2 regions of the Litoribrevibacter albus genome follow, and region 2 is predicted to be linked to the other one. Evidence: predicted binding sites of a transcription regulator. Region 2 holds the regulator's gene; the other holds the start of a gene.
The links. The regulator FliA, encoded in region 2, starts transcription of late flagellar genes. The targets are predictions, from matches to a motif close to CTAAAGTTNNNNNNNNNNCNGCCGATA.
Positions count from the first base shown of each region.

Region 1: the regulator FliA is predicted to act here: its motif matches at 9,194-9,220, upstream of QQL66_RS13700 (flagellin N-terminal helical domain-containing protein).

Region 1 is NZ_BSNM01000015.1:282,067-293,064, reverse strand. Features, by position in the region: gene gmd (GDP-mannose 4,6-dehydratase) at 1-616, opposite strand, end outside; gene QQL66_RS13715 (tetratricopeptide repeat protein) at 649-4,008, opposite strand; gene fliD (flagellar filament capping protein FliD) at 4,086-6,164, opposite strand; gene QQL66_RS13705 (flagellar protein FlaG) at 6,325-6,756, opposite strand; gene QQL66_RS13700 (flagellin N-terminal helical domain-containing protein) at 6,844-9,042, opposite strand; gene QQL66_RS13695 (flagellin N-terminal helical domain-containing protein) at 9,483-10,998, shown strand, end outside.
Region 2 is NZ_BSNM01000015.1:435,806-446,803, forward strand. Features, by position in the region: gene flhA (flagellar biosynthesis protein FlhA) at 1-96, shown strand, start outside; gene flhF (flagellar biosynthesis GTPase FlhF) at 216-1,592, shown strand; gene QQL66_RS14365 (MinD/ParA family protein) at 1,663-2,481, shown strand; gene QQL66_RS14370 (RNA polymerase sigma factor FliA) at 2,538-3,281, shown strand; gene cheY (chemotaxis response regulator CheY) at 3,397-3,774, shown strand; gene QQL66_RS14380 (protein phosphatase CheZ) at 3,806-4,579, shown strand; gene QQL66_RS14385 (chemotaxis protein CheA) at 4,591-6,858, shown strand; gene QQL66_RS14390 (protein-glutamate methylesterase/protein-glutamine glutaminase) at 6,877-8,064, shown strand; gene QQL66_RS14395 (flagellar motor protein) at 8,067-8,810, shown strand; gene motD (flagellar motor protein MotD) at 8,846-9,643, shown strand; gene QQL66_RS14405 (ParA family protein) at 9,737-10,510, shown strand; gene QQL66_RS14410 (hypothetical protein) at 10,523-10,998, shown strand, end outside.

The sequences.
Region 1 (10,998 bases), 150 kb from region 2:
GAGTCGCCATATGAGCAAGCTTGTGGGTAATTTTTCGAGTGACAAACTCCAAACCGCGTAAAGGAGATTCGTGATTAAAGAGGATGCCGTTACAACCAAATAGGCCGTATGACTCTCGATAGTTGATATTCGCCCAATGGGCAAATAACTTAGCTACACCATAAGGCGATCTAGGATGGAAAGGAGTGTCTTCTGTTTGTGGAGTTTCTTTAACTTTTCCGAACATCTCCGAGGTAGATGCTTGATAAAATTTCGTGCTTTTCTCCATACCAAGCAATCGAATTGCTTCAAGTATACGAAGAACACCTTGGCCATCCACATCAGAAGTGTATAGAGGTTGTTCAAAGGACAAAGCTACAAAGCTTTGAGCAGCCAAGTTATAAATTTCATCAGGCTTACACTGTTCTAGCGTCCTAACTATGTTACTAAACTCTAAAAGATCAAACGCCACAAACTCTACATCATCTGTTATCCCCAGATAATCGAGTCTAGAAGTATCTAACGTTGCACTTCTACGATATGCGCCAAATACCTGATATCCCTGATCTAGTAGGAATCTAGCGAGATATGCTCCGTCTTGTCCAGTAACACCAGTAATTAATGCTTTCTTCTTCATCAATCATTCCTTAGTAATTCTTTGCTCATCCACTAGAGTTCGTTGACCAATTCAGCCATAACCTGACCCCACTCATTAAATTCGCGCTCTCTATGTATCGTCATAGATGGGTACCACATACTCTGACTGGTATTGGCATGCCAGTGCCATAAACACATTTTCTTCACTAAAAGATGAACAGGTATATTTAATCCACCAGCAAAATGAGCGTTTACATTTGATATCGTCACAACAGCATCCAAAGCAGCAATTTGGCAGAATAGCTCTTTTAGGTCGTTCGTCGCGTCAAAACTCTCATCAAGAAATAACGAAACCCCGTTCGCAGCATTAAAATCGTCTATCTCACTCTTTACATCAGAATACTGAATGGAGATACATTGAATATCCTCTGCGCTTAATAAAGGTTTGAAATCATCTAAATTCATGTCTTTACGGCCCTTCCAAGTTGGGCTTGCACTTCGCCATGAAACACCGATCAGTTTTTTATCCCCAAAGCGTTCTTTATATTTATTTCGATAAAACTGAACACGTTCTGGATTAGCTTTAATGATTTGATCAACGGGCGTATAGTTTTCAAAGATTTCTGGAATTAAAGCTGAGATACTAGCAATGGGTAGCTGATAATCAATCTGTGACAATATATTTTCTGGTAGTTGATCTAAGTCCGAGCCGACATACAATAAATCAGAAAAAGTCTCTTTCACTACAGGAAGAAGCTTTGAATCAACCTTTAGAACAACCTTACCTTTAAAGTAAGTTTGCAACTTTCTTACAAACTGAAGCCCAAGCAATTGATCACCTAAACCTTGCTCGGAGGTTATTAACAAAACTTTGCCTTTGCTTTTATTTAGATGTTTATGTTTAAGTTTTTCATACTCATAGGTTAGTGAATCAGAACGAGTCAGCCGTTTATCTAACATTAAGCGTTCTTCAACAAGCTGAAACCCCTTTTTAAATTCACCAACCCTTAGAAAGCAATATCCAAGGGTATTTGTAAATCTCTGCTTTAATTCCGGTTTAATTTTGATGGCTTTTTCATAATAAGCTATAGCTTTCTCTGGTTGGCCTTCAAGATTGTACATCTCTGCTTTTAAAAAACAGTTTACAACCGGATTTCTTTTGCCAAAACTTCTATCAAAGTCTTCTAACATTTGCTTCAGCATGTTGAACTTAACAACATTAAAATACTGTTCTTGGCCTATTTTCTTAACTACTTCAGAGAAATAAACAACCAAAGCATCTAAATCTTGATCAGAAGATGAAATTTTGAGTAGGGTTTTCCAGGCATGTTCTACTGAAGGGTTATGAATTTCCTGAGATAAGAACAGATCTATGTAGACTAAATACCAGTTTACAGTTCTTTCATTTTGCACTATGGAGTTTAGTATTGTTTCTGCTTGTGCAAATTGTTTCTTATAAATCCCGACTTTTGCATAAAGCAGAAGAGTTTCTTCTGAGTGTTTTTCTTCTATAGAGCAATAGTCCAGAACCCTCGTAACTTCTGTTGGAAAGCCTTCTTTTAAGAAACTATTAGCTAACAATAATTTTTGAGCGAACGTTAAAGAGGCAACAGGCTCTCCAGATAAGCGTTCAATAATTTGTTGATATTTTCCAGCTGTAAATGCCTTATGCAATTCAACATCAGAAATTGTGTTTTTTGACGTAACAGAGGTGTAGTTTTCACTAATGGTCTTTTTAACTCGCTCGACCACTTCCAACCATTGATTGTGTTCTTTCTGGCGATAAATACTTATAGATGGATAGAAAACGGATTTTTCTCCATCTCCTCCCCAATACCACATCGGCGACTTGGATGTTAACAGCAAACAATCAACACCCAATGCACCACACAAATGAGCGGTAGCATTTGAAACAGTAACAACCAAATCAAGCGCCATAATTTGTACAGCGGATAATGCAAGATTATTGGTTAAGTCTACTGTTTCATCCACATAAATATTGGTTTCAAAGGCGGTATTTAATTTATACAAATCTTCAGAGACATCACCATACTGAAGACAAATCCACTGTACATTTTCAAGCTCAAACAGCGGAGCCATACTAGCCAGCTCCAGGTTTTTCCGGTCACCAGAGAGCCTACTGGAGCTTTTCCAGGTTATGCCTATCTTCTTTTTATTACCGAATAGTTTAAAGTACTTATCTCTATACTCATGAACCCTTGTTCGATGCGCATATATATATTGCTCGCTTTTAAACAGCGTAGCGTCAGTACCCGCACCCAAATTCCGAGGTAAATCCCCTAAATAACTATAATAGTCAAATCCTTGGGCATTTAATTTCGTTGAATCAACACTTACAAATCGCACTTTTCCGAAGTCAGAAAATTCAAACAACGAAGCAATTCTTGGTTCAACAATGCAGACAATATCCTTTAAAACAAAACGGCTTTGTAAAAGTAATAAATACCTAACAAAAAGAATTTGATCCCCTACGCCTTGTTCGCTTAAAACTAACATTGTTTTATTTTTAAGACATTGACCTTCCCACTTCGGAAGTAAAGATAACCCCTCGTACTGCAATACCGCATTACTAGCCACAGCAGTTCTATTAGAGTTCAACGCCCACCCTTCTTCAAACTTACTTTGACGTAAAAGGCAGTAACTTAAATTCACTTCAGCAGAAAGATTATTAGGATCTAAATTTAAGGCTTCACGGTACAACGATTCAGCTTCTTGATCATCCCCGCGAATATAGGCCACATCAGCTTTCATACCAAGAAGCTCTGCTTCTCTGTCTTGCAACTCAGACATAGAAACGTCGAGCAAGATCAAGAGACGTTGCTGATAACTGGATCGAAACTGCTCTTCCATCCTTAACCTGTCTCGGAGAAAAACAATCAATGAAAGCAACGTTTCATCATCGTTAAATACCTCAAATGCTTTTTCAAAACACTCATGAGCCCGTGGGTAATAGCCGAGAGAATTATATACCTTAGCCAACTCCAACCAGCTTTCCGGTAGACGATAATCCCCTGCCGCCTCATAAAGTTGAGCGGCCTCTTTCAGCAACCCCTTCTGAACGCATGATCTGGCCGCATAAATACAGGATAGAGGATCACCCTCTTTAGACTCTAAAGAACTGGCTAAAGCGTGTAATGCATCCGTTGGAGAACCCGCAAGAGTATATAAGGCCCCACGTGTATAAGAAGCCAGTTGTCTATCAGGAATTTGAGATGCTTGCTCAATTAGTACTTGAAGACCATGTTGCTTGAGAGACACTTCCAACATGACATCATTGAGAAAGACTGGATACAACTTAGTGAGCTCTACAGACATAGAGCCTAGTAGGGATTCCAATGCCGTAATATCACCGATAGTTAATAATTCACGTTTTTTTTCTTTAATCGGTAAAATACGTATTAGCGGTTTCATATTGTTCCCAGCATTTTTTTGACAGTATTTAAACTATAGCTGAATAAAAGCAAAAAAAATGCCAGAACAAAGCCTCACTAATCTTTACTTGCTCCAGTAAAGGAATTGACAATTGCGGCCAGCTGAGTTTTTACAAATTGCTCAGTATTATTAAGCTGTGATACTCGAGAATCCGCAGCAATGAACTGCCTAGTTAGCCGTTCCTGGAATGATTCAAGGCGCTCATCCAAGTCGGTGCGTTGCTGATCTACCGTACTCAACTGTTCATTCAAGGATAAAATTTTATTGCTAATTAACCCCTCATAGGAAAGCATGTCGTTGAAACTCTCAACCATGCTTTGTGCAACACCATCAGCAACAGTCACTGTTGACGTTATTTGACTTGAACCAGCAGGAAATGAGGTTGCTGTTACATCAACAGAAACACCATCTGCCGGGTCATCTTTGAGGCTTAAGGAAAGTCTTTGCCCACTACCGGTTGCCGTTTGCCCATTGATCGTTCCTTCAACATTAACACCATCAGTACCTGAACCCGCAGCTAGGCCATAAGCACTCCCATCTTCAACACTGGTTAAATTAACAGAAGATGACGATCCAAATTTTTCTGAGGTAAAAATTAACGTATCCGAATCAACAGAGACTGTTACCCCCACATCTGAAAGCGCAGAATCTGCATCAATTTGCGTCTGAATTTCAGCTGCTAAATCAGCCAGCGTGAGATAAGTTTGATTGGTTAAGGTCAAAGTACCTGAAGTAACCCCATCGACTTCTAAAACCAGCTCATCATTCGTACCATCGATAAGGATATTGTTCGGAGCACCAACAACAGACCCTGTAAACGCGCCCTGAGTTGCCAACTGAGTCACAACAACATCGTACTCACCCGGTTCAGTTCTACTCCCAATGGAAGCAAAGGTCACATCATCATTATCACTAATTAAATTACGACCAAAAATATCCGCAACTTCATCAGGATAAGCTTCGAGCTGCTCTAAAAACTCTTCAGAATCAAATTCTATTTGTCCTGTTTTATAATCAGTACTAAAACCAATCTCTGCCAGCGAACGAACACTAGCATCTTCAAGCCCGGGGACTATCTGTGTCAGATTGCCTCTCAGCTGCATGCTCAAAGAACGAATTGTTGAATCCCCTAAAAGTACTGCTCCCGTTCCCGTTTCGGAGTCGTAAGCAGTTACTTCTTTGATAATACTTTGAAGCTCATTATAAGCATCAGCAAATTCTTGAAGGCGCTCTACTATTAAATCTTCATCACGGGAAACAGTAATCGTTGAAGAGGTAGTCGTATCATTTAACTCAAAAGTCACGCCATCAATTAATTCGTCCACTTCATTCGTAGAACGAGTAACAGAAATACCATTAAAGGTTAGATTTGCGTCTTGAGCCCTGACTGATTCAGTCATGTGCTGATTAGTTGCATTAAAGTTCAATGCAGAAAGACCATTGGTGTCTGAACTATCGCCATCAGAATCGCCAGAAACCGTCATTCGAAATGCAGAGGTTTCACCTGTCGCATCTGATTTCAATACTAAACGATAGCCACTACCATCATTCAGAATGGATGCAGTAATACCAGCATCTTTATCATTAATAGCATCACGAATCCCTTCTAACGTATTGTTATCATCAGTGATAATAATATTAATGGAATCACTGTCGGGATCATCAGTAAAACCGGTGATATCTTCATTATCACCACCATCCGGAGCATCACCTGGCGTAGCGTTAGTATCTCCAAATGTAAAGGTACCAAACTCAATAGTTAGAACACCATTACTTAAAGCAGTATCTTTAGCAGCAAAAGAAGAGCTAACGACGGACTGGCTTTGTGCCAGTTGTTCGACACTCATAGAGTATGAACCAACAACCGCATCTTTTTCGGTTGAAACACTAATTGCGGAAGAAGAAGAGCTACCAACTGTACTGGTTAACGCGCCATCAATGGTTAAAACCCGAGATTTTAAACGAAAATCTTCAATAGCGGATTTGATACGACCTACTTCAGATAGTTGAGCTTCAAGCTTCTCTTGACTCGAATCTAGACGAGGCTCAGTTGCCCCTCGCTCCACAGCAACTAACTGATCAATCAGATCACTGGTTAGAAAACCAGAACCGATTCCAACTGAAGTAATACCCATATCACACCCCTAAATCATCACTAAAGGTTAGTAAGTTCACCGTTCAGAAACGGCAAAAGCCGGCCGCCTTTCGACGACCGACCTGCAAATTATTGCAGGATTCCCCACCTCCTAAGAGGTCAGTTATCCTATTTATCGGCAGTTAATGATTAAACTTTAATCAAACCGATAAACTGAACAACTGCAATGGTTCATCCTGATCCAATTTACGTGCCAACCTGAGAACCGTCTCATCAGGTATCTGGCGAATTACTTCTTCCGAACGGCCGTCTAAAACGGTAACTACAGTCTCACCCGAATCATCGTCCACACTGAAACGCAAATTGCGCTGTTGGTTTTGGATGTAATCATTCAGTTTAGAAACTGCTTCTTGTACCTGTTCTTCTTGCTGTTCAGAGTTATCAGCGACCTGCTCTGCAAGTTTTCTAGATTGTTCAAGTCTCACATCGGCGTCTTTTGCCACTTGGTCCACCTGATTGTCTGTCAAACTCTTGTAAGCCGTTGCTTTCGCCGATCCTTTAGTAGCAGATTCAGAGGGCTGTGCCTGAGGAGCTGAAGCAGAAAAGCCTGCAGTAATTCTTAAATCAGCCATAGTATTTCACCTCTTATTACTTTGCACTTTACCCAGAGGAGCCGCTTTTCCAGTTTATGAAAGAGCAGCTCCATCCTTACTCTGCTATTAACCCAACAGTGATAGTACCTGCTGAGGACGAGCATTTGCCTGAGACAATACTGAGATACCAGCCTGGATCAGTACCTGAGTACGTGATAGCTCAGCAGTTTCTGCGGCGTAGTCTGCGTCACGGATACGAGAGTTAGAGGCACTCAAGTTCTCTGACGAAATCGTCAAGTTACTAATGGTTGAGTTGAAACGGTTTTGAGTTGCACCCAAGTTCGCTCGCTCACTACTTACCTGCTGAAGGGCATTATCCACAGCAGTGATTGCAGAAAGCGCACCATCCACCGTTGATAAATCAACATCTTTAAGTAAGGTTCCCGCTTCCTCAGCACCGAAAGTACCGGACTGCAAACCAAAGGCCGCAATATCACCCGTATCTGAAGATAGAGTAAACTCACCTGCAGCTTCCAGACGAATCGTGCCCGTAAAGACATTGTTCTGACCTGCAGCTGTTGTTGAGTTCAGATTCTCGATACCCGCAGCTTCGAATGCCGATGCAGCACCTTGCTGGATAGTAATGTTTCGACCATCTTCAGCGACCAATTCAATACCATCACCAGAATCAACAGCGGTTACACCAGTCTGACCTGAGATCGCATTAATAGCATCCACCGTATCCTGGCGACGAGTAGACGCATCCGCATTTGACAAGTCAATATTGGATGTACTAACCCCATTAATGGTGAATGCTGCTGTTGCTGTCGATAACGCTGTAGCAGTCTGTGAACCAGAACTTCTTGTTGCCTCAACAATTGCCGTCACACCCGTATTATCAGACACTTCGTTAATTGCTGTAGCTCGTGAAATTGCTGAACTCTGAACATGTTGCAATGTCGACGCACCATTTGCATAAGAAACAGTGTCATCATTCTCAGTAGTTGCACGAATGGAAATACCGTTAATGGTCAGATCACCTGCATCAATGGTTGTAAATGCAGCACCTGCCGAACCACTCAACTGAGCGGAAGAAATTTGAGCAGCCTGGCCTGACTTAGCCCCCTCAGTAAACCCTGAGTTAGCCAGATCACCAGTACCCTCACCAATAACAATGTCTGAGCCATCATTTGATTGAAGTAAAATCCCAGCGGAAACCGTACTAACTACAGTAGTAGCCGCACCATCAGAGCCTGCAGCGTTCCCACCTAGTGCCAAGTTAGAAGCACCTGCGAAGCCATTGAAGTCACTCAAGGTGATATTACGGCCATCTTCCGCTGTTAGCGTAATACCCGTTGAATCATTCCCGGTATTAGTTGCAACCACACCCGTTTGACCTGACACAGCATTAATAGCTGCCACAATAGTCTCACGGTTAGCATCGTTGCTGTTAGCAGAGTTAGTTGCAACGTCAATACTAACGCCGTTCAACTCAAACGAACCTGCTGTATCAAGATATGTCGCAGCCTGACCAGCCACTTCCGTTTCAAGAGCAACAGCGGTAACACCGGTTTCGTCAGATTTCTCGTTGATCGCGGCCGCTTTTGCAATCGCACTAGCATCTTGCAATCTGAAGGAAGCACTGTCATCGCCACCAGAAGATGCCTGAATTGCTACGCCATTAATAACTAAATCACCATTTGACAAAGCATTTGCTGAGGTATCAACCTGAGTTGTTGATAGAACCGTACCTGCTGTGTCTGTAGTTTCATTAGTAGCACCACCAAATGCACTAAGACCCGCAGTCTTCGCAACACCTAGGGTATTCGTTGATATTTCATTGATGGTTACATCAATAGAGTTATCAGCATTTGCCCCTGTCTGGAATCGAATTCCATTAAAAGAGCCATCTAATAGAGATGTTCCGTTAAAGTTCGCAGTTTCAGAAACGTTTTCGATTTCATCAATTAACTGCTGAGCTTCCAAGTTCAACGCTTCACGGTCAATAGAGTTATTGGTTCCGTTCGCAGATTGAACAGCCAACTCACGAATTCGCTGCAAGCTATCTGTAATAGAATCCAACGCACCCTCTGCTGTTTGTGCCAATGACACACCATCAGCAGAGTTACGAATTGCCTGGTTACTACCATTGATCTGCGCATCGAAACGCGTAGAAATTGAAAGACCAGCTGCGTCATCCGCAGCACTGTTAATACGTAAGCCTGAAGACAAACGCTGTAATGCTGTATCGTTCGCATTCTGAGCGCTGTTCAAGTTACGCTGAGCGTTCAAAGACGCAATGTTGGTATTAATAATTTGTGGCATGGTTCATTCTCCGTATTTTTTGTTCGTCGTTTGACGAATTGATCCGGGTTGACATTTAAGTGGCAAACAACCCGACTCAGAGTTTTTATCGGCCATATTTTTTCAGGCTTTAGAAAAAATTTGCCTAAGAATTACTCTCCAATAAACCTCATATCGGCAACTGACTGAAAGTCTTTAACTTTTATTCAAATTATCGGCGACGAATTGCCCCTCACCCTCTTACCTACGTCAAAAAGCCCCCACACCCAACAACTAACAAACTGAAAAATAAGAACTTTTAAAAAAATGGCCCAGCTTCTGCCTTGTATCAGGCAAGCCAAAAACAATGTCAAGTTAACGGCAAGAGTTTGCAGTGACAGTGGTAAGCAAGGAATACCTATGCGGTTCTAGCTGTCCTGCCATCTCATTCAAATTCTTGAGAAAATGAGAAGGAGTTATCCATGCCTCAGATTATTAACACCAACATTGCGTCGATTAATGCGCAACGTAACTTGAATGAGTCGCAGAGAGAAAACCAGACCGCACTTCAACGTCTTTCTTCTGGTCTGCGAATCAACAGTGCCCGAGATGATGCTGCGGGTCTTGCGATTTCCACGCGTTTTGACGCTCAAATCGAAGGGACCCAACAAGCAACCCGCAACGCATCTGACGGTATTTCATTAGCCCAAACCGCTGAAGGTGCATTGGATACGGTTATTGAATCGCTACTGCGTATTCGTGAACTTGCATTACAGTCTGCAAACGGCACGAACGATTCAACCGACCGTGAAGCACTGAATCTGGAAGTTCAACAGCTGATCAGTGAAATCCAACGTGTTGCCGAAGACACCACCTTTAACGGGCAACCATTACTTGACGGAACTTTCGAGGGAACAACATTCCAGATTGGTCCGAACAATGGCGATACCATTGATATCAGTATCGGCCAGATGACCACAGATGTTCTGGGTGCTGGCGATACGGCAGGTATAAGTGCCCTCGGTAAAACAGGAAGCCCTACTGCCCTGTCTACAGGCGATCTAATCATTAACGGAACCACAATCGGCACTTCTTCTGGTGCAGACGATACGGCTTCAGCATTCGATAAGAGTGCCAGTGCCATAGCTAAAGTGGCAGCCATCAATGACAAAACTGAAGAAACCGGAGTTACCGCAGAAGTCATTCCTAACGAACTTCAAGGGGTAGCAGTCACTGGTGGTACGGGCGGTAACTTTACCGACATCGCAGGCACATTCCAGATCAATGGTGTTGAAGTGACTGTATCCACAAGCTCCGCAGTAAACAACGAAGTGAACCGTGAAAGCGTAGTAGCGGCGATCAATGCTGTTGCTGGCTTAACAGGCGTAGAAGCTGTAAATACAGGTAATGATGCCACCGGCATTCGTTTGGTTTCTGAAGACGGCCGCAATATCACATTACAAATGACGGACGGTGCAAGTCCGGCAGCAACAGCAGCCTTTGATGCCTCTCATCTTGGCCTAGGGTCTGGCGCAGTTGGTGATGGTTCTACAGCTGGCGCAGGTACTGCAACTGCTGTCACTACCACAGGCGGTTTTGTTCTTAACAGTATTACTGGTGAAGACATCGTTATCGATGGTGATAATGACCTAACAGACAATTCTGGTTTGAACCGTGGTACCTACGACGCCAATATTGCAGGTGTAACCTCATTACCAAATAATTCAGACCTGACAAATGCGGGCGCTGCATCACTAGCTGCGACCTCACTGCAAAGCGGCGACCTGGTAATTAATGGGGTAACTATCCCTGCTTCGTCAGCGACTGACGATCAATTCTCGTTCTCTGGTGGAACCATTTCGAGCGCGGCCGATGTTGACAGCTCTTGGGTAGCTGCATCAGCTATCGCAAAAGCTGCAGCGATCAATAAGGCATCAGAACAAACAGGTGTTGACGCGAGAGCGCTGGAAAATATCATCGTCGGGTTCGATCAAAACC
Region 2 (10,998 bases):
TTTGTGAAAAATGCATCTGAAACCCTGTCTGTACTTTCCTACAACGAAGTACCTGACAATAAGAAAATTACGATTGTTGCAGCAGTTGGAAGTTAGTGTCTCGATATGAAAAGAGTTAACTGGCATTAATTTCGCATTTGTACTTAAAACAAATAGTTAAGCGTCAAATAAATTGCTTAAACAGTTCAGCCAAGAGTTGGTGAGAGTGACAAGCCATGAAAGCTAAAAAATTTTTTGCTCCAACAATGCAACAAGCATTGAAGAAAGTAACCGAACAAATGGGGCCTGATGCCGTAGTTTTAGCGAACAGAAAAGTGAACGGTGGTGTAGAGGTTATTACTGCGCTTGATTATGACCCGAAGCACGACGGTAAAGTGGATTTTGACAACTTTGATCAGTATTCATCGTCTTCATCGGCAAGCACTCAGAGAAAACGTATTGTAAACCCTGAGCTGGAAGCAGAGCTTCGCAGAACGTCTCAGACGGTTTCTCGTGGCCGCTACAGTGATCTGTCGGATGATTTGATTGGGCTGAATGAGCGACTAGAAAACTCATCTCTTGAAGATTCCTTTGATCGTGGTGAATCACCGTTTAAAAAGAAAGCGTCAATTTTGCGTTCAAAGTTTACTAAGGCGACGCCAAAGCCAACGGATGAATTAAACTCAATGAAACAAGAGATTCTTGGGTTGAAACAGATGTTGAAACAGCAGCTGGATGATCGTGAAATGGCAGATTACGCCAGTTACCATCCTTTGCATGCTGCTGTCTTAAAACGATTAACGCAACTGGGTTTAAGTCAGGCATTGGCCCGTCATATTGTTGATCGAGTATCAGAGATGCATGATGAACAGGCAATTTGGCGCGAAGCCTTGACCTTGTTGGCAGACGATTTACCGGTGGCAAAAAGTGATTTGTTGGAACGAGGTGGTGTTTATGCGTTTTTTGGTCCATCAGGATCTGGTAAAACAACAACCATTGCCAAACTGGTTGCCAAATTTGCGTTGAAGCATGGCAGTGAAGGGATTGTATTAATCTCTACAGATGGCCAGCGAATTGGCGCACACGATCAGATGAGAACCTTGGGTCGAATCCTTAATGTGCCTGTTCGTATTGTGGACAAAAAACACTCACTGGAAGTGTTGCTAAATACCGTTCGAAACAAGAATCTGGTGATCATTGACACACCGGGAGTTGATCCGTCCACTTCGTCCATTCATCAGCAATTAAGGGTGATTAAACAGGGCGCGGCGAACTTTAAGGCGTTTTTAACCCTGCCTTGTACTGCAAATAAGAGTGTTTTGTCGAGAATACTTGATAATTATCAAGACTTTAGCTTGAATGGATGTATTCTCACGAAAATTGATGAAACCGGCTCTCTTGGAGAAATGCTAAGTATCCTGGTTGAGCGGGTGATGCCTGTCTCTTTTATAACCAATGGTCCTCGAATTCCTGATGACATTGAACATGCAAATGCAGGGAATCTGGTTAGCAAAGCGGTATATATGTATCAGCAATTAAATGGTGGTGTCTCCGTCTTTAATTCTGATTTGAGACACGCTGAAGAGGCTTTATCTGATCTCAGAATTGCCTAAAAGAATTACGCCTGATGTGTCTGATTAGGATGTGTCTGGTTAGAAAGTGAAAAGTGCCACGGGAGTAGGTATGAGTAGTAGTCCGGTACAAGTCATTGCAGTAACGGGTGGTAAAGGCGGTGTTGGTAAAAGTAACGTTGCCTTAAATCTTGGGATTGCCTTGTGCGAAAAAGGACGCAGAACCGTTCTGCTTGATGCGGATTTGGGGCTGGCCAACATTGATATCTTGTTGGGTATTTCTTCGAATAAAACACTGGAAAATGTGTTGGACGGCGAGTGTGATTTGCAAGATGTTATGGTGCAAGGTCCTTTAGGATTGAAAATTGTACCTGCTTCATCAGGTGCTAAGCACATGGTAAATCTTTCATCTCAGCAGCACGCAGGTCTAATTCATGCCTTCAGCGAATTGGCAAATCAGATGGATGTTCTGATCGTCGATACTGCTGCGGGAATCGCAGATGATGTGATTAGTTTTGTTCGGGCTTCTAATGAAGTACTGGTCGTTGTGACCGATGAACCTACTTCCATCACGGATGCTTACGCCCTTATTAAACTGTTGAATCGCGACTATGGGATGTATCGTTTCCGGGTTGTTGCAAATATGGTGAAGACTCAGCAAGACGGTCGCAATTTGTTTGCTAAACTCACCAAAGTAACAGATAGATTTTTAGATGTAGCTTTGCAGTATGTCGGTTGTGTTCCGTTTGATGAATCCGTCAAAAAAGCGGTACAACGTCAAAAAGCTGTGTTAGAAGCCTATCCAAGATCGAAAGCTTCAGTCGCGATTCGAGCCTTGGCGCAAAAGGCAGATGCTTGGCCATTGCCAACGTCATCGAAAGGACATCTGGAATTTTTTGCTGAACAGTTGGTTCAATATAACGTTGGTTAATTTCGTTATGTTGGCTGTACTGGAATATTCTAAGACTGAAGAACAAAGGTATTGCTATGGCTGCAGTTAACGGGGTTGCTATGTATTCAGAGACGGATCCAAAAAGTTCTCAAGCCCTAGTCCAGCAGTATGCCGGTCTGGTAAAAAAAATCGCCACTCACTTGATGGGGCGTTTACCTCCGTGTGTGCAGTTAGATGATCTCATTCAGTCTGGCATGATCGGACTATTAGAAGCGGCGAAAAAGTACGATGCTTCCAAAGGCGCCAGTTTTGAAACTTATGCCGGGATTCGCATTCGTGGCTCCATGCTTGATGAAATTCGTCGAGGTGACTGGGCACCAAGATCGGTGCACAGAAACAGCCGACGAGTTACCGATGCGATCAAACAAGTTGAGGGTCAAACCGGTCGAGATGCCCAAGATCATGAAGTTGCTAAAGAAATGGGTATTTCGGTCGATGAGTACCATAGTTATCTACAGGATTCGGTGGGAAGTAAACTATTCAGCTTCGAAGAGCTGATAGCCGAAGGTGAGTACCAACAGGAAGACATCCACGGTACAACCCCTGGTCCTTTTGATGATGTTGCCAAGCAACGTTTCCGCAGAAAGTTAACCGATGCAATTACTCGATTACCTGAGCGTGAACGTCTCACGTTGGCGCTGTATTACAACGAAGAATTAAACTTGAAGGAAATTGGTGAGATTTTAGGGGTAAGTGAATCGCGGGTCAGTCAAATCCACAGCCAGGCAGCTCATAGACTTAAATCTAGGTTGCTTGAATGGAATGACGAGACTGCCTAAAAGCGGCATAATAACTGGATAGTCTAGAACTAACGGCTACACTTATCTTGTAACCATATTCGAAGGGAAAATTCATTTTCCATCAAGGTCTTGGGAGGTCATCTTGGACAAGAATATGAAAATTCTAATAGTTGACGATTTTTCAACTATGAGAAGAATTATCAAAAATTTATTAAAAGACTTGGGGTTCACAAATACCCATGAAGCAGACGATGGAAGCACTGCGTTGCCAATGCTGAAAACGGGAGATTTCGATTTCCTAATCACCGACTGGAATATGCCGGGGATGACGGGTATCGATTTGTTGCGTGCTGTGCGAGCGGATGATGCTCTTTCTCATATGCCGGTACTTATGGTTACCGCAGAAGCAAAACGTGAACAAATTGTGGCGGCAGCGCAGGCTGGTGTGAATGGTTATGTTGTTAAACCGTTTACAGCTCAGGCGTTAAAAGAAAAAATCGAAAAAATCTTTGAACGTGTAGAAGCCAGTTAAGTGCCTGTGACCGTTCTCTAAGGGGAACCGAATGTCTGATAACAAAGTTGATCACCTGGATGAATTCCAGGAATCGATCCGTCAGCATACCAAAGCACTTGTTGACGCTGTCGAAGCGGAAGATTTTACAAGTGCTATCCAACATGTACAAAGCTTGTCCGATGTAAGAGACCAAAACTTATATAAAGAGATTGGTCGACTGACACGAGCTTTGCATAACTCTATCAAAAATTTTGAAATTGATATCTCTGAACACAATTCTGAAATGTCTCAGATGGCAGATGCGTCTGATCGTTTGGATTATGTGATTCAGTCAACCAATAAAGCTGCTAATAAAACCATGGATCTTGTCGAAGACACGATTCCGGTGGTTGATGATCTCAAAGCAGAAGCCTCTGAACTTTCTTCAGAGTGGGGTCGTTTGCTTAGGCGCGAAATGGATGTTTCCGAATTTAGAAACCTCTACAAACGAATAGATGAGTTTCTTAAAAAGGTAGAAGGTTCGAGTGGGACTATGTCCACTAACTTGTCCAACATCCTATTGGCTCAGGATTATCAAGACCTGACCGGCCAGGTGATTCAAAAAGTCATCAAACTGGTGAAAGGGGTTGAAGATGATCTTGTTCGCCTGGTTAAAATGGCTGGACTCGTGGAACGAATTACCGGTATCGAAAATTCTCAAGAAGTTACTGAAGCCGCCGATGAATTGTTAGCAGAGGGTCCTATCATTGACGCAGAAGAGCGCGAAAATGTAGTGACCAGTCAGGATGAGGTGGATGACTTGTTGTCCAGCCTGGGATTCTAAGGAGTCATTGAATGAGTTTCGAGGCCGATGAAGAAATCCTCCAGGATTTTCTTGTAGAGTCAGGTGAAATTTTGGAGCTGCTTCAAGAGCAGTTGGTCGACCTGGAGCAGAGACCAGATGATAAAGACCTGTTAAACGCTATTTTCCGTGGTTTCCATACGGTCAAAGGCGGGGCAGGCTTCTTACAGCTACATAATCTGGTTGAATGCTGTCACGTTGCAGAGAATGTGTTTGATATTCTTCGGAATGGTCAACGCTCTGTTACATCCGAATTAATGGATGTTGTTCTTCAAGCACTGGATGCCGTCAATGAAATGTTTGACTGCGTTCGTAATCGTGAACCTCTTCCAGCAGCAGATCCTGGACTAATCGCGAGCCTCGAAACTTTAGCAAGACCTGAAAGTGAAGATGCTGTAGCTGAAACAAGTGCACCAGAACCTGTAGAAGATGCAGCTGATGCCGAGTTTGATCAAATGGTTGCAGCATCGGACACTCCGGCAGGGTCTGATGAGGACGACTTGTTTGATATGGATTCTTCACCGGCTCCAGCGTCTGGTGGGACTGGCAGTGATGAAATTACTGAAGAAGAGTTCGAAGCTTTACTGAATGAATTACACGGTGAAGGAGGATCGCCTTCTGCACCGAAGCAGGCTAATGAAGAGCCTGCGGCTCCTGCCCCCGCACCAGTGGCAAAATCCTCTGGCGGTGATGACATCTCTGAAGATGAGTTTGATGCACTGTTGGATCAATTGCATGGTGCCGGTAAAGGCCCTAGTGCTGCTAAGGCGGAGAAAGCTCCGGAAGCACCAGCAGCCCCTGCGCCTGCAACGGGTGGTTCAGGTGGCGATATAATCACGGATGATGAGTTTGAGAATTTATTAGATGAGTTGCACGGTGCTGGTAAAGGCCCTTCAGTCACTGCAGATAAAGGTGCTGTCAGTTCAGCGCCGAAAGCAGAGGCACCTAAGCCTGAAGCACTAAAACCTGCGACTCCTGCACCGTCGAATGCTAAACCTGCTGTGCAACCAACAGCACCCGCTGCTCAGAAGCCGGCCGCACCAAGAGCGCCAGCTAAAGATAATGCTGCACCGACTGAAACCACCGTTCGTGTAGATACCAAACGACTCGACGATATTATGAATATGGTGGGTGAGTTGGTATTGGTTCGAAATCGACTGGTTCGTTTGGGCATGTCGAGCAGTAATGAAGATATGTCAAAGGCTGTTTCAAATTTGGATGTCGTGACGGCGGATCTTCAAACGTCGGTTATGAAGACTCGAATGCAGCCTATTAAAAAGGTGTTTGGTCGCTTCCCGCGAGTTGTTCGGGATTTGGCGAGAACCTTGAAGAAAGAAGTCAATCTTGAGTTGGTGGGTGAAGAAACCGACTTGGATAAAAACCTAGTTGAGGCGTTGGCCGATCCGTTGGTTCACTTGGTTCGTAATGCGGTGGATCATGGTGTTGAAATGCCAGAGGTTCGTGAGTCGAACAATAAACCTCGTACCGGGAAGGTTGTTCTTTCTGCTGAGCAGGAAGGCGATCATATCTTATTAAGTATCACCGACGATGGCGGTGGTATGGATCCGAATAAACTTCGTCAGAAAGCGGTTGAGAAAGGTCTGTATGATCAGGACGCTGCTGATCGGTTGAGTGACAAAGAAGCATTTAACCTGATCTTCCATCCTGGTTTCTCAACCAAGGAAGAGATCTCTGACGTGTCTGGTCGTGGTGTGGGCATGGATGTTGTGAAAACAAAAATTTCACAACTGAACGGTACCATTGATGTGGACTCAGAGATCAGTAAAGGTACTCGGATTTCCATTAAAGTGCCTTTAACTCTTGCAATCATGCCAACACTGATGGTGATGTTGGAAGAGCAAGCGTTTGCATTCCCGCTGGTAAGTGTGAACGAGATTTTCCATTTGGATATCACTCAGACCAATATTGTTGATGGTCAGGAAGTGATTGTGGTTCGCGAAAAAGTCTATCCGCTATTCCACTTGAAACGTTGGTTAGTTCGTCGACCAAGTACACAGGAAAGTGAAGACGCAACAGCTCATGTTGTGATCGTTTCAGTAGGCACACAGCGTGTTGGTTTTGTCGTAGATCAGCTCATTGGACAGGAAGAGGTTGTTATTAAACCCCTTGGTAAGATGTTGCATGGTACGCCAGGAATGGCTGGTGCTACAATCACCGGGGATGGCCGCATAGCGTTAATTCTTGATGTGCCAAGTATGCTCGGTAATTACGCCTCTAAGTCGATGAGCAACTATAAATAATAAAATTTTGGAGTACCAATGGCAGTAAAAGTTCTGGTAGTTGATGATTCGGGTTTTTTTAGAAGACGCATCAGTGATATCTTAAACGCGGCCAGAAACATCGAAGTAGTTGGTACTGCATCCAATGGTGCTGAAGCGGTTGATTTAGTTCAGAAATTACAGCCCGATGTGATCACAATGGACTTTGAGATGCCGGTTATGGATGGCATTACAGCGGTTCGTGAGATCATGAAGGTTCGCCCAACGCCCGTCATTATGTGTTCTTCTTTGACATTTGACGGAGCTCGGGTGACATTGGATGCGCTTGAAGCTGGTGCCGTCGATTTTCTTCCAAAGAATTTTGAAGATATTTCTCGTGATCCGGGAAAAGTCCAAAAAATTCTTGCCGAGAAAATTCGTGGTGTGGCCGGGTCTAAAACGTCTAATACCTTGCAGTTCAGGTCAACTGGCGATAAGAAGGCGGATATGAAGGCAAAACGCGAAGCTATTCGTGAAGCCTTGAAGTCTTCTCATACCTCAACCTCTCCTGCACCTGCAACAACGCCAAGTGTTCAGGCCACTCCTCAAACGGCACCTAGAACTGAGCCTGTCAGAGAAACGCCGCCTGCCAGAAAATCGTCATCAAGCATTCGTTCTTCAGATATTAAGCTCGTTGCTATTGGCACCTCTACTGGTGGGCCAGTGGCTCTACAACAGATTCTTACGTCCTTGCCTGCAAACTTCTCCAAACCGATTGTTTTGGTTCAGCATATGCCTGCCAACTTTACGGCAGCCTTTGCGGAACGATTGAATCAAATCTGTAAGATTACAGTGAAGCAAGCGCAAGATGGTGATCAATTGACGCCTGGCGTTGCCTTGTTAGCTCCGGGTGGCAAGCAAATGATGATTGACCGCCGTAATGGTGGCACCATCAGAATCATCGAAAGCGATCAGCGTTTGAATTATAAGCCATGTGTGGATGTGACCTTTGGATCGGCCGCTAATGTCTTTCAGGGAGGCGTATTAGGAATCGTCTTAACTGGAATGGGCGCGGATGGCAAAGATGGTTCGGCATTATTGAAGAAAACGGGCAGCTCCGTTTGGGCACAGGATCAGGAAAGTTGCGTGATCTTTGGTATGCCTATGGCAGTGATCAACGGGGGCTTTGCTGACGACGTGCTGAGTCTGAATCAGATTGCACGAAAGTTGGTTGATGAGGTTTCATAACAATGGATGTTTTGAGTCTGTTCGGGTTAATTCTCGGATTAGGCGGGATTCTATTCGGTAACTTTCTTGATGGTGGCCATATTACCATGCTGGGTAATTTGGCGGCCTTCGTTATCGTGATTCTGGGCACGTCCGGTGCCATGTTATTGCAAACCACGCCGCGATCATTTCGACATGCTTTGAGATTAACCAAGTGGATATTCTTGCCGCCTTTGGTGAATTTTGAACGAGGCATAGAGCAGATCATGTTCTGGAGTACCACGGCCCGTAAAGAAGGCTTGCTTGGGCTTGAAGGCATGGCTGATGCTGAAGCTGAACCCTTTGCTCGTAAAGGGCTTCAACTGTTGGTGGATGGGGCAGAACCGGAAACCATTCGTCATACCTTGGAAATGGTCATTGATCTTGAAGAACATCGGGACATAGCTGCAGGCTTGTTCTGGGAAGGTATGGGTGGATACGCACCGACCATTGGTATTATTGGCGCAGTCTTGGGGCTGATCCATGTCATGACCAATCTGGGAGAGCCGGAGTTGTTGGGGCAGGGCATTGCTACCGCCTTTGTTGCGACCATTTATGGTGTGGGCTCGGCGAACTTGTTGTTCTTACCAATTGGTGGAAAGATCAAAAGCATTGTGATTTCTCAAGGTGAGTATAAACAAATGATACTGGAAGGCTTGGTTGCTATCTCCGAAGGTGAAAACCCGAAAGCCATTGGCTCAAGACTTCAAAGCTTTATTGAAAAATAATCGCTTTTTACATCCGGTCATTAAGAGATAACACTATGGCTCGAAGACGACGCATAAATTTACATGGGCCAAGTCACGAGCGGTGGCTAATCTCTTATGCTGACTTTATCACCCTCATGTTTGCATTTTTTGTGGTCTTGTATGGCATATCTTCTGTTAATGAAGGTAAGTACAAGATCCTTGCATCGAACCTGATTGGCGTATTCAACGCGCCACCGACCTCCAGTAATCCGATTCAGATCGGGGATCAGGCCCGACAAATTCCCATTACTGAGAAGCGATTGATTGTTCAGCCAAACCAAGTGGCGGAGCAAGAAACCTCCACCACGGTTCCACAGGAAGCCGACATGCCTAAGCTGCAAGAAGCGTTTGAGCAAGGTTTCGAGGGCTTATTAAAGCAAGGTGTCATGTCTCTGGAAGGCAGTGAGGACTGGTTGGAGGTGACGTTAGGGTCGGAAGTGTTGTTTGGAACCGGCAGTTCAGAACCAACTCGTAAAGCAGAAGACGTGATTGCTGATGTGGCAATGATTTTAGGGGGCTATTCCAACCCTATTCAAGTTGAAGGGCATACCGATAATGTGCCTATTAACAATCGTGAGTATAAGAGTAACTGGGACTTATCGGCTGCAAGAGCGGCAAGTGTTGTCCGGCAATTGCAGGAAGAGGGGCTCGATCCGTCTCGTTTGGCTGCGGTCGGGTATGGTCAGTTCCAGCCTTTGGTAAGAAATACCACGCCTTTGAATCGTCGGAAGAATCGACGCATCGTCCTGCTGATCTCAAGGTCTGCCGTTACTCGGAAGGATCTGGATCAGGTTAGGCAAGCTCAGCCTTAACATCACTTAGATCAAACAATGGTTCAACAAAGGAAGGATGGCATGTAGCTTGCTATCCTTCTATAGGTTGGTCTTTTTTTATTGGAGTCGGCAATGCGTGTTTGGGCAGTTGCAAATCAAAAGGGTGGTGTAGGTAAAACCACCACAGCGGTTAGCCTTGGGGGCTTGTTAGCCGATCAAGGGAAGCGTGTGCTTCTGGTTGATCTTGATCCTCATGGATCAATGACCAGTTATTTTGGCTATGACCCGGATGAGCTTGAACACTCTTGTTTTGATTTGTTCCAGGCATCTGATGCGATTCCACCTGAATTACCAAGCCAACTATTGCTGGATACTAGTCATTCCAATATCAATTTGCTGCCGTCTTCTACGGCATTAGCAACGCTAGAGCGAAGTATGGTTGGCAAAGAGGGAATGGGGCTTGTGGTGTCTCGTTCATTAGCTTCATTGTGGGATGACTTTGATTATGCCTTGATCGATAGTCCGCCTATCTTAGGGGTTCTGATGATCAATGCGCTGGCTGCTTGTTCTCGTTTGATCATACCTGTGCAATGTGAGTTTCTTGCTCTGAAAGGGCTGGAGCGAATGGTACACACCTTAAATATGGTGACCAAGTCGAGACCCACTCCGCTGCCGTATCATATTGTTCCGACCATGTTCGACCGTCGAACTAATGCCTCTTTGCACAGCGTCAAAGAAATGCGACATACCTACCCGGATACCGTTTGGGATCACATGATCCCTGTAGATACGCAATTTAGGGATGCGTCTAAAGCTGGGGTGATTCCGAGTGCTTATGATTCCGAAGGCCGGGGCGTTCGCAGTTATGCCAAGTTGTTGAAGACATTAACAGCTCAAGAGTCTTGATAGGTCGCTCTCATGGTTCCCAGTCAAAAAGACGTTGTTGCCGATTATTTAAATGACATGTTTGGTGTGACAACGCCTTCTGCTGAACAAAAAAAGACTAATCAAGATGATGATTCCAGTGCCGATAAAAGTGACCTGAGTGTTTCTGACAGTAAGTCAGCGTCGGTTTCTTCTGATAAGAACAGTGCTGAATCTGCCTCTGTAAAACCGAATGCTCAAGTCGATATTTCATCCACCGCCACTAAAGTGAAAGATGGAACGGTATTGAATCCGTTGGAAATTTCAGTTGAAGGGTTGGATATCGATTGGACACCTGAGTTTTCCAATGAATTGGATAAGCTCAGTTACGAGATAGATCGAGATAAACAACTCAGTTGTTTGGTGGACTTGGTCCACAGGCCTTTACCGTCAATGAGTGATGGGGAACTGTCTTTGGCTATGTTGGAATTGTTAGCATTGTTAAAGCAGCTTCCAGAGTCGAGATTAAA